Regions from separate parts of the Paenibacillus sp. V4I5 genome, predicted to be linked through region 4. Evidence: predicted binding sites of a transcription regulator. Region 4 holds the regulator's gene; each other region holds the start of a gene.
What was found. Region 4 encodes LexA, which represses DNA repair genes until DNA is damaged. Its sites were predicted from a motif close to CGAACATATGTTCG; they were not measured.
Positions count from the first base shown of each region.

Region 1 (3,187 bases), 1.3 Mb from region 4:
ACGAGGGCAATTCGCTTCCATGGGAAGCTTGTATCACGCTGAATAATAATTGGGGGTACGCAGCCCAAGATTTCCAATATAAATCCTCAACTACCCTTATCCGGAAGCTGATAGAGTGCGTCAGCAAAAATGGGAATCTGCTGTTGAATGTGGGTCCGAATGCGCTCGGCGAGATTCCGAAGGAGTCGCTGGACATTTTGGCCGAGATCGGCGATTGGGTTCAGAAAAATGGGGACAGCATTTACGGCTGCGGGCAAGCCTACTTACCGAAACCGGAGTGGGGCAGGTATACGCAAAAGGGCAATCTGCTGTATGCCCACTTGTTTGAGGAAAGCGTAGGTCCTATTAACTTAAACGGGTTGGCCGGTAAGGTGAAGAAAGCAAGGCTGCTATCTGACGGTTCCGAGCTCTTCCTAAGCCGTCCTTGGAATGCCGCCCAGTATCCGGACGATGCGTTCATTAGTTTCGCTAGACCTGAGCACTCCAGCTATCCGCTGCCGGATCAAAGAGCTACGGTTGTGGAGTTGGAGCTACTCTAAAGAAGGAAATAAATTAACATTTGACCGTGCTCGCATTCGATTTTAAGATGATAGTAGATAGTTTACTATTTTTTTGGAAACGAAGGTGTATGGAACTTGACTTATTTCCTTTGTTATTTACTGCTGATGAATATCATTACGTTCATAGAAATGGGACATGACAAGGGACAAGCCAAAAAAGGCGGGCGTAGAGTGCCTGAAAAACGTCTTTTTATACTGGCTGCTCTCGGTGGCGGGATTGGCGGGTGGCTCGGTATGCGGGTTTGGCGCCATAAGACGAAACATACCTCATTCGTCATTGGCATGCCGCTGCTTGTTGCGCTAAATAGCCTATGTGTCATCATGGTCGCGATTTATATGTAGCAATAGCAAAAAATAGGAGACAGTTGCCGGCAGCGGCAGCTGTTTTCTTTTTTATACAGGAGTCCTAGTCAAGTTTGTATGCATTTACTCATAAGCTAGGAGCATGACAGGTTATCGGAGGTGCGAACATGAGCTATCACCATTATGGCATCGATCCTGCGCTCGTAGAGCGCGTAAAGTTCAAGATGAAAAATCCAGAGATCAAGGAACGCATTAAAATGCTGCTGCAGGGTGTGACGAAGGCTGATTTACAAAATCATACCAAGGTTACGCGCTTAATAGGACTTGCCGCCGGCATTCTCGGTGAGAAGCTAAGCGGAAGCCAAACGACCCAAATTTTGGAGTTTATCCTTGCACAAAAGATTGATCCATCTAACGCCTTTCACTTGATCAAACTCTGGTCCATGTTTCGATAGACTAAACAAAGTGCGCCACTTGCAGGGTTAAAGATGCCCGTTAAGTGGCTTTTTTTTGCTTCCAGAAAAATTCACTTGCATAACGAATACGTGTTCGGTATATAATAAGTAACACGAATATATGTTCGCATATGGTGGTGGAAATATGAAAGTTAGTTCAAGTTCAAGAATTGAGACAGAAGAGGATGTTCAAATTGTTAAGGAATACACGCTGCTGCCCATTTTACTCGATATGCTAGCAAGGGACATGGAGGAGCTCAAGGTTTATAAGGATAAAATCGTGTACAATCATATTCTTTTTTATCTCAGAGAAGTTGAGATGGCTATTTATCCGGAATTACAAAGTATTAAGAGCCAGATGAAGAAGCGAGATATTAGAGTTATCCATACCGAAATGAATGCCTTAGGCATTAACGTAGAGTACAAAGTCCGAGGCTACATTCATCATTTCACGATGCTTCGCAGCTTGGTCAAGGCTGAGCTTATGACTACGCTCATGAATATGCGGGGGGGATTGCGGTGAGCAAAGGAAGCAAAGGCCGGGAACGAACGATCTTCCTAGCAGATTGTCAGAGCTTCTATGCCAGTGTGGAGAAAGCGGGTCACCCGGGCTTAGAGGATAAACCGGTTGCTGTTGCAGGAGACCCTGCTCTACGTTCGGGTATCATTCTAGCCGCCTGCCCCGTTGCTAAGAAATACGGCGTATCCACAGCCGAACGGTTAGGCGAAGCGCTTAAGAAGTGTCCTGAGCTGATCGTGATGCGTCCGCACATGCAGCATTATATCGATGTTTCGCTGCAGATTACCAAGATTTACGAAGGGTTTACCGATCTTGTTGAAATTTTCAGTATAGATGAGCAGTTTCTTGATGTTACAGCGAGTTTGTCTATGTTCGGAGATCCGATCACGATTGCGAAAACCATTCAGCTAAAGGTGTTCAGTCAAACGGGGGTAAAGGTTCGTATAGGGATTAGTTCTAATAAAATACTAGCGAAGATTGCGACCGATATTTGGGCCAAAAAGAATGAAAGTGGCATCTTCACGCTGCACCCATCAGACGTCGAGAAATACTTGTGGGAGCAGCCTGTAAGTAAAATGTTTGGTGTCGGTTCGCGGATGACCGCACATTTTGCCAAGCTAGGTATGTATTTGGTTGGCGATGTGGCGAGAACGCCGCTGCCGCAGCTCAAGAATAAATTCCGCGCACGCTTCGGCAAGCAGTCGGACATTCACGCCGAAGTGATGTGGCGAACAGCGAATGGGCTCGATGATAGTCCGGTCACGCCGGGTACGTTTGATACGCCTCCGAAGTCCGTAGGCCATATGATGACTTTGCCGAGGGACTACGCGGACTCCTCTGAAGTAGATACCATCCTGCTCGAGCTTACAGAAGAGGTGTGCCGCGACTGTAGGCGCAAAGGCTATATGGCTTCAATTGTTACCGTAAGCTGTATGTGCAGTCCTTTCGACGCCCCGACAGGCTTTTCGCGCCAAATGAAGATGCCGGATCCTACGAATCATACAAGTACGGTGTTTCAAGCTGTAAAAAAGCTTTTCTATAAGTTCTGGGACACCATGCCGGTGCGTCGCGCCGGTGTCATGCTGAGCCAGTTAGTGGATGATGACACCTATCAGCTTACCCTCTTCGAGGATCAGATCAAGGCGCGAGCGCTTGAAAAAGTGACGGACAGCATCAAGGACCGATTTGGCAACGCGGCGATTGTTCGTGCTTCCTCGCTCACAACAGCCGGCCAAGCGCAGAACAGGGCGCTCAAAATCGGAGGGCACTATAAATGAGCAAAAAATTGGAGAAAAACGGCCTATGGGAATCCAGCAGGATGATGCTGCCTCAGCATCGAGAGGCTTTTC
Region 1 is NZ_JAUSZB010000002.1:41,668-44,854, forward strand. Features, by position in the region: gene QFZ78_RS01970 (alpha-L-fucosidase) at 1-539, shown strand, start outside; gene QFZ78_RS01975 (DUF1294 domain-containing protein) at 636-902, shown strand; gene QFZ78_RS01980 (stage VI sporulation protein F) at 1,031-1,318, shown strand; gene QFZ78_RS01985 (YhjD family protein) at 1,464-1,841, shown strand; gene QFZ78_RS01990 (DNA polymerase IV) at 1,838-3,115, shown strand; gene QFZ78_RS01995 (YhjD family protein) at 3,112-3,187, shown strand, end outside.
Region 1: QFZ78_RS01985 (YhjD family protein) is a predicted target of LexA. The motif match lies at 1,433-1,446, and genes of this name have one in related genera.

Region 2 (3,187 bases), 1.3 Mb from region 4:
AAGCTTGGCCACTAACGTTGTTTTTCCGCTATCCGAATAGCCGGCAAAGCCAATACAATGTGCCATTTCGTCACTTCTCCTCTTCTTTGTGAAGGGGATTGTTCCTCAAATGGTCCATTTGCAGGGATGTCCCTCTCGCTTTATGATTTCTAATCAACGTTGCAGGATTGTCGCCCATCATCCCCGCGGTTAGAATCGCATTTTCCCCAAATTTATCACGAAGTCCGTCCATAATGCGATTCAAATTTTCTCGTTTAGGCTGCTTTTCATAATCGAATAGATCCAACTGAACGAACGTTTCTTCCTTCATCGTTAGATTTTGCAGCGTAATCCCAAGCAGCCGAACAGGGTTGCCTTCCTCCCATTGATGATCATACAACTGACACGATGTTCGATAAATATCGTCCATATGCTCCGTTGGCGTAGGCAAGGTGACGGATCGTGTAATCGTCCTCATCTCCGGATCACGAATCGTAATTTGGATCGTGGATGCCATTAGCTCCTGCTTGCGAAGTCTTCTTGCTACTTGATCTGCCAGATTTAAGAAAACTCGGTGAATTTCTTTGGTATCAGTAAAATCCTGCGGCAGCGTCGTAGTATGCCCAATTGACTTGCTCTGTTCTTGTTCAGGGTTTACAAGAGAATGATCAATCCCATTAGCCGAACGCTTCAGATGTGCACCTAAGATCCCAAAGTGCTTACTAAGCAGCACCTCATCCCCTACTGCTAGCTGACCTAACGTATGAATGCCAAGTCTAGTCAGCTTATCCGCCGTCTTTTTGCCAATCCCATATAAATAGTTACACGGTTTGTCCCACAATACAGAGGGAACATCGCGCAGACGCAGCACAGATATCCCGTTCGGCTTCTTCATATCGGAGCCCATCTTGGCAAGCAGCTTATTGGGGGCAACACCTATCGAACAAGGCAGCTTCAGTTCCTTCATAATCTTTTGCTGAATGTTATTCGCGATCTCAAGTGGGGTTCCAAATTGTTTGGACCCTGTAATATCAACGAAACACTCATCGATTGACATGGATTCCACCATAGGTGAATAACTATAAGCAATCTGCATAAACCGTCTTGAGAAGCTGCGATACAGCTCGAAATCAGGTCTGATCAGTATCAAATCCGGACACAACTTCATCGCCTGCCTAACTTGCATGCCTGTCTTGATCCCTACAGCACGCGCAGCATAGGATGAAGTAACAATAATTCCTTTACGAAGCTCAACACTACCAGCAACAGCCAGAGCCTTTCCTTTATATAAGTCAGGCTCAACAGCCTCATGAACAGAGCAGTAGAAGGCATTCATATCTATATGCAAAATGACTCTACCTTGCTTGGGATAATGATGCTGAGTTGTCACCATTTATATTCCCTCCCATTGATAAACGACCTACTCTTAGAGCCATTTTCAGCATACAAAAAATTATTCTTTCAAGCAAACGTATTTTTGCGTTATGATGTCTTTACCCATACTCTTATGGTATAATCGTAAATTATACATTAGCGCTTTAAAGCAAGCACAAGCACCTACACATCAAGCACCGAAGTCACTTTGCTAGCTTTTGAAGGAGGAACCTATGCCAACATCAGTCAAAATCTTCGACACCACACTACGAGACGGAACGCAAGGAGAAGGCATCAGCTTATCCGTCGAGGATAAAATTAAAATTGCCCGCAAGCTCGATGAGCTTGGGGTTCATTATATTGAAGGCGGATGGCCAGGCAGCAACAGCAAAGATATTGAATTCTTTGAACGTGCTCGTGACATGAAGTTCACGAATGCGAAGATTACTGCATTCGGAAGCACACGTCGTAAGGATTCCATCGCTGCGGATGACATTAATCTAAACAGACTCGTGGAGTCAGGCGCTCAAGTAGCAACCATCTTTGGTAAGTCCTGGGACTTCCATGTCACAACAGCTATTCAAACTACACTTGAAGAAAACCTTGCCATGATTTATGACTCCGTTCTTTATTTAAAAAGCTGCGGACTTGAAGTCATCTATGATGCAGAACATTTCTTCGACGGTTACAAGAATAATCCCGAGTACGCCTTGCAAACAATCAAAAAAGCACAGGACGCTGGAGCTGATTGGATAGTCCTTTGTGACACCAACGGCGGCTCTTTACCTGGTGAAATTACCTCTATTGTCATTACCGTTAAACAGAATGTCACCACTCCCGTTGGCATTCATGCTCATAATGATTGTGAATTAGGTGTGGCAAATAGCCTTGCTGCTGTACAAGCAGGAGCAAGACAAGTTCAAGGAACCATCAATGGCTATGGAGAACGCTGCGGTAATGCTAATCTTAGCTCCATTATCCCTAACCTTCAGTTGAAGCTTGGCTATTCGGTTATTTCCGAGGAGCAACTGAAATCATTAACGCCTGTTTCGAGATACATTAGCGAAATCGCCAACATGCATATGCCTGTTAATCAGCCTTATGTTGGGAATGCAGCATTTGCGCACAAAGGCGGTATTCACGTTTCAGCCATTCTCAAAGATGCTAGTACGTATGAGCATACGAAGCCTGAACTCGTCGGCAATAAACAACGTGTACTTGTTTCAGAGCTTGCAGGGCAAAGCAATGTGCTTGTGAAAGCCCAAGAACTGAATCTAGACTTTAATAAAGAACATCAGAAAACCAAAGAAGTCATTGAGAAAATTAAAGATCTCGAGCATCAAGGCTATCAATTCGAAGGAGCCGATGCCACACTTGAGCTTTTGCTGCGTGAAGCATTCGAAGGCCTGGAAGAGATTTTCACATTAGAATCGTTCAAAATGCTTGTTGAGAAATCCGCTAATCAATCGGTCGTTTCCGAAGCCATCGTTAAAGTGAAGGTTCATGGGGAAACGATCTATACCGCGGCTGAAGGCAACGGTCCTGTAAATGCTCTTGACAATGCCTTACGTAAAGCGCTGATCCAATATTACCCCGATATTAAGAACGTCCATCTCTCCGACTATAAGGTACGTGTCCTTGATGTCAAAGGTGCTACTGCCGGTAAGGTTCGGGTTCTAATGGAATCAACTGACTTCAACACAACGTGGAACACGCTTGGTGTTTCCAGTAACATCATTGAAGCCAGCTGGTATGCACTTGTAGATAGTTTACGCTATGCACTAATCGGAAGAAAACGCGTAGAGCCGGTAAATAAAGACCAACAAGAGCGCCT
Region 2 is NZ_JAUSZB010000002.1:2,612,761-2,615,947, forward strand. Features, by position in the region: gene mobB (molybdopterin-guanine dinucleotide biosynthesis protein B) at 1-66, opposite strand, end outside; gene QFZ78_RS13755 (DNA polymerase IV) at 71-1,372, opposite strand; gene cimA (citramalate synthase) at 1,587-3,187, shown strand, end outside.
Region 2: QFZ78_RS13755 (DNA polymerase IV) is a predicted target of LexA. The motif match lies at 1,446-1,459, and genes of this name have one in related genera.

Region 3 (3,187 bases), 2.3 Mb from region 4:
CAAGCTGGTGGATCTAGGAGCGATTGATGGATATCCGGACAGCAGCTTCAAGCCAGATCGCCCTATCACTCGAGCCGAGTTCACAACTGTCCTGGTAAAGGCATTTAAGCTCGCTCCACACAAAGGAAAAATATTTAAAGATACTGCGGGATATTGGGCGGAAAGCTACATTATGACGGCATCCAACTACGGGATTGTCGACGGGTACAGCGATGGGAGCTTTGATCCGGATGCCTCGATTACCAGAGAACAGATGACCGTTATGACCGTGAGAGCGGCCAAGTTAAGTTCAGCTCCACGTGAAATCCCTTTTACGGATAGTCTGGAAATATCCGAATGGGCTAAAGATGCGGTAGCCAACGCCGTTAAAAACGGGATTGTCAATGGATTGCCTGGAAACGTGTTTAAACCGAGGGGTATAGCATCAAGAGCGGAAGCAGTCACTGTGATTGCGAAGTCATTAAATCTGCAGTAACAATGGGTGGAACAAATAGCTGCAGAGGATAAGCTAGCTGATATAGTCCTTATTTTTATCGTTTCAGGAATTATATTTGCACCATGGGTCACTGTAAGCTTTGCGGAACACAGAGCTATAAACACGTTTGAGGGACAATGGAAAAACGTATCGGATGGATGTGGTTTCAACTGCGAAGATTGTGGTGTTAAAACCTCAGAAAAAGTTCTGTTCGGTCGGAAAGTGGTTATAGAGTATGCATGTGGTTTGTTACCTTTTGATTCCCCTGAATTTCATCAGAAGAAAGAACTGTTTGTATCATTTTTAGGAACTGTTCATTAAACTCCCTCGGTACGATTCAGAATTAATCGCCTAATGTTTAGGCGGTTTTTCTTTTGGTCAGAAATCAATAATCAAGGATTACAGAGCCTTTTCATTAACTCCACTCCCACGTTCCGTATATAACCTGATAACCACTCACCAATTTCCTTCCTGGCGTCATCCTTCGTGAGTTCAACGTTACCAATTTGGCCGCTGAAGATAACATGGTAAGCCACGCTTGTTTCGTTAACACTTTCGCGATCCACACGAATGTACTCAGAAGAAAGCGCAGTGTTAATAGATTGGATGTCCGCTTTAATCCGCTGAATAATCACCTTCACGCAGCCAACGTATAGCTCACTGAGTGGCCTGTTAACCAACGGTTTATTCCCATAGAGCTCCTGCAATCCTCGTTCAGCAAACGTTAATACTGACGGTAACAATATAGATTTCCGGATCAACCTCCGATTTTTTCGAATGTATGTTCGTATTATACAGAGGAAAGAAGGCTGGCGCAAGCGGTATGGCGCCTAAGATTTTTGAACTCGGGCGCTAATTCTACGAGTATAGGAATAGGATTCAGGCTTTACCTCGGTCATAGCCGAGCGAGAATTTTACTATATAGGATTGGCTAATCCACTTGTTTCAGCGACTATAAACGAAAAATCACTGTCTACATCAATGACTAAATCAGCACCAAACTGTCTGATGTTTATTCTAAATATGGCAGAATCACCAAAAGTGGCCATTGTCACCACTGCGATAGTGGGAACAAAACCTTGGGGAGTTACTGTTATTACCGGAGGATTTTTAAATGTACCCTTCGGAAATGTTATTTCATAATGGCCGACATTAAGTTTTAGAACTGTATATTCAGTTCCTGTAAATGGAATCCCGGGGCCTTGAGTTCCAGCAGCACCAGTGTCGCCCTTAGGCCCTTGAGGGCCTTGCGCTCCAACAGCACCAGTTTCGCCTTTAAGCCAAATGTTTTTACAGGTATGTATTGCATTCGATCAGCGGACATTCAAAATGGATATTTAGATCTTAATTCAACTTTACAGGTTGATATTGAAACATTCAACCAACGTAATGTGAGACATATTTCGTCTTATAATGATATTGTTTTTACAAGAGAAGGAGGCAGGTTGGGTAATTGTGCGAGAGTGCCACATGACGTAAATATTTGTCTTGGTCAAAGAATTATGCTTTTTACAGTTGACTGTAACATTGCAACAAGTGAATTTCTTTGGGAACTTTGAATACAAGTTCGCTACAACGATGCATAAATAATTTAGCAGGCGGTGGAGCGGCACCACGAGTAAACATAAAGGATCTTATAAATATTAAATGTTTTTGTCCACCACTCCCACTCCAAAACAAATTCGCAGCGATAGTAAGAAAAGTTGAATCTATCAAAGCAAAATATACCCAAAGTCTCACTGAACTAGAAAACCTATACGGTTCGCTCAGTCAACGGGCATTTAAGGGGGAATTGGATTTGAACAAGGTCATGGTAAAAACAGAAAACGAAATTTTAGAATTTCATTTAGGAAGTGAAGGAGTTTTGTTAAGTTAGTAAGAGCGCCTGATTCAGGCGCTCTTTATTATCACCCCTCCAAGCTGATAGTCTGTGTCGTGGTGTTGACGGATTGTTGACAAACTCCGTCAACAAGTGACTAACTCCAGCCAAATAGAACAATATGCGAACGGTTAAAGCCTTTTTAAATCAAGGTTTTAACCCACTATAACAGAACCTAACAAACACATCCCATCACTTTGAGGGGGTGGCGCTCACAAGGCGTGAGGGTTCAAATCCCTCCGACCGCATCCCAGTTTTTCAAGCAGGAAACCCTTACTAGTTAAGGGTTTTTTTGTTTTAATCGCGAAATAAAAAAGCCCCGAAGGGCTTACGTTAACTGAATGCAGTCATATTCATGCTGCCATGACTTCTACTCATGAATCACATACCATGTGCCGTGAAGCCGGATGTACCCCGTTACATTCACTGGCTTCGGTCTTTTGAACCAACAGATAATCCATTTCAAGGCTGCACAACCTTTCGTGTGAGCGCTATGCGCTCTAGTCTGTTAATGGCCCAGTCTATTAAGTGATGAGCTAAGAACGCATCCCAAGGGAGTTGCTGTTTTAAAAATTTATCTAATCAAATAAAGTGATACGACGCCCAGTATTGGAACCACAAAGAGCATGATCCCGAGTCGAATTGAAATTAAATCTTCGTGTGAGTACACAGAGCCACGACCTTTCTTTGTATAGTAAGATATTTATTCAATTTGAGTCTTGTCGAATCCTTTGATGAAAAAACACTACTTTTGTCGGTTAACCAACCTACCAATCATTACTTGGGCAGAAGTATCCCATGTGGATTTACTGCTCGTTAACTACTCGAAGTGA
Region 3 is NZ_JAUSZB010000002.1:3,593,435-3,596,621, reverse strand. Features, by position in the region: gene QFZ78_RS18275 (S-layer homology domain-containing protein) at 1-475, shown strand, start outside; gene QFZ78_RS18270 (hypothetical protein) at 482-796, shown strand; gene QFZ78_RS18265 (YhjD family protein) at 868-1,236, opposite strand.
Region 3: QFZ78_RS18265 (YhjD family protein) is a predicted target of LexA. The motif match lies at 1,250-1,263, and genes of this name have one in related genera.

Region 4 (3,187 bases):
ATCATCTAAATCAAAAAGTACGGCTTTCAACGTCATCATTCATTTCCCCTTTTGAATGTTGTATCTATATGAGCAGCAATTACTCTTCGTCCGTAAACTTGATGGAATCAAGTTGAACTTTGAGATTGCCACGGAATGCTTCAATATACTTCTTTCTGAGTTCGTTACGTTCATCGATTTCCGCATCTGTTAAGCCAACTGTTTTCGCTTTACGAGCAAGCTCATTAATACGTTCGATATTCTGTTCCATGTTGTCACTCATAATGATCCTCCCAGTCAAAAATTCAATATGAGTACTACTTTGCCATCCCTATTAAGGAATGTCAAGAGACAACAAAAAGAGGCATAGGAACAAGTCCAAGCCTCATCATATTTAGAGTCTATTAAAAATAGTAAAGTGAAATTACGGAAGCAATAAAACCTGTCCTTCTTTCAGGGAGCTGGTGGTTAAATGATTGATTGTCTTTAATTCATGCATATAGGAACGCACGTTCTCATCACTTTTTTTATGTGCAGAAGCAATATCCCATAGTGTGTCTCCTCGTTGAATAACGACTTGATCTTGTACGACTGCTTTCGGAGAAATGTTAAAAGGCGTCACGGAAACTGGGGTTGTTGCGTTTGCAGCCCCTTCCCCTGCATAGGCTTGAACCATAGCACCAAATGAAAACACAGTACCAAGAATAACTGCTAATAGAATGAAGCGTACAATCGCTTTTGTATAACTAGAATTAAATGTCATCCCTTTGGATGTGCTAGCAGATCTATGAGGTGCGTGTGTTGTGTTAGTGTTTGAATAAGCCATATACATGAATGATCATCTCCCAAACATTTGTTCTGGTATTAGAATAACACGAACACATGTTTGAGTCAACCCTTTTTCTCGAACTTATGTTTGTACGAACTCGGGTTCTATGTTATACTTTGGGTAATGATTCCCAGTATTGGAGTGATAACTATTGAGTAAGATTTCGCAGCGTCAACAAGCTATATTGGAATTCATTAAGAATGAAGTGAAAGATAAGGGGTACCCGCCTTCCGTTAGAGAAATCGGCGAGGCAGTCGGACTAGCTTCTAGTTCAACTGTACATGGACATTTGGAGCGTCTTGAGAAGAAAGGTATGATTCGTCGAGATCCTACTAAGCCTCGTGCTATTGAAATTCTAGGTCTTGATGGTGCTGAAACGCATTTTGCGGTTTCTGTAGCTCGCGTACCTCTCGTTGGTAAAGTAACTGCCGGTGTGCCTATTACAGCAACAGAGAACATTGAAGACTACTTTCCACTTCCTGTCAGCATGGTAGGAGACAATAATGTGTTCATGCTTAGCGTCATGGGTGACAGTATGATCGAAGCCGGTATTCATAACGGCGATTATGTCATCGTAAAGCAGCAGCAAACCGCTAATAACGGAGACATTGTTGTTGCAATGACGGAAGATGATGAAGCAACGGTGAAACGCTTTTACAAGGAAAAGGATCATATTCGTCTTCAACCGGAGAACTCTGCTTTGCAGCCTATCCTCTTGAAACATGTTACGATACTAGGCCGTGTCATTGGTTTGTTCCGGGATATGTAATAGCCCTACAGCCCTTATTCTACATACAATACCAATGAGAAAGGACCGAGAGGACAATAGTCCCTCGGTCCTTTTCTATGTAAACAGCCTTTGTCGTATGAAGCAATGATCAGATGGATCAACTCAATAACGTAGAGGAGCAACAGATCCAAATATGGATTATCAAAAGTTTATCATATGAACCTTGTTCCCTACTTAACCAAGAAGGCCGAAGCGGATTCAGATAAGAGTCTTAATAGACTTCTATTACGTCTTTTAGATCGCATTTTACCTAAATAGAAGCTCCTATAGACTACACTTAGACATAATCCTCTAGTTGCTTCAATATAAAGAAATGGGGCTGTCCCAAAAGTAAATCTACTCTTGGACAGCCCCTTAAGCCCTATAGACCTTCTGGGACATTCGAATCGATATTCAGAACGGAAAGCATCCTTCCTATACACATCACACTTTTGGACGGATTAGAAGTCTCTAGAGACTTCTATCTTCCGTCTTCCTTCTTCTATCTGCTCACTATCCCCTTAAATAAAACCAGAAGTACTTCCAACTTAGAAATTAATCTAAAATTTCAACTAAAATGCAAGCGCCCAATTTCCATGACGGAAAATCGGTTCAACGGTACCATCACCACGGACACCATCGATCTCAAGATCAGCGGTCCCGATCATAAAATCCACATGAATCAAACTGGTGTTCCCACCTCGAGTTTTCAGCTCTTCACTTGATAAAGATACTCCATCCTGCAAGTTGATCGGGTAGCAGCTTCCTAAGGCCAGGTGGCAGGATGCATTCTCGTCAATGCCTGTGTTGTAGAAAATGCGATCTAGATTTGAGATCGGCGAATCAAAAGGTACGAGCGCAACTTCTCCCAAATACCGTGCGCCCTCATCCATATCGAGCAACTTAGCTAGATGCTCATAGCCGACTTCTGCCTGATAATCCACAACTTTCCCGTCCTCGAACTTGAACGAAAACCGATCCACGAGCGCCCCATTCACATTTAATGGTTTGGTGCTCGACACAGTCCCATGAACACCTGTTCGCATAGGCATTGTAAAAACTTCCTCAGTCGGCATATTCGCCACGAAACGTATTCCACTTGCGTTCTCCGTATCACCGCCAAGCCAAATGTGGCCCTCCGGCAGTTCGACTCGCAAATCTGTTCCTGCCGCTCGATATTGAAGCGCCTCGTATTGCTTCTCATTTAACACGGTGCGAACGCGCTTCAATTGCTCCATATGAACTCGCCAAGCCGCAACCGGATCATCTTCATAAACGCGATTTATCCGGAAAATTGCCTCCCACATTGCATCGATCCGCTGTTCTTCAGGCAAATCAGAGTAGACTTTGGATGCCCACGCCACCGTAGGCGCTTTGATTAAACACCAGCTGAACTTACTTGTTCTCACATAGTGCTGATACTTTGCTCTAGCTGTAGCCATAGATTTGGATGCTCTAGAAATCATACTTGCATCAATACCCGCGTACAAATCAGGATCCGGAACTTTGATATTCAGCAATGCTCCACCGTTTTCTACAAAACGTTCTAACATACTCGTATACCACTCTGGATAGTAATCGAGAGCTTCCACATTGGCATATTCGAATCT
Region 4 is NZ_JAUSZB010000002.1:1,312,511-1,315,697, forward strand. Features, by position in the region: gene QFZ78_RS08150 (HAD family hydrolase) at 1-36, opposite strand, end outside; gene QFZ78_RS08155 (DUF896 domain-containing protein) at 80-262, opposite strand; gene QFZ78_RS08160 (LysM peptidoglycan-binding domain-containing protein) at 404-811, opposite strand; gene lexA (transcriptional repressor LexA) at 960-1,577, shown strand; gene QFZ78_RS08170 (aminopeptidase) at 2,150-3,187, opposite strand, start outside.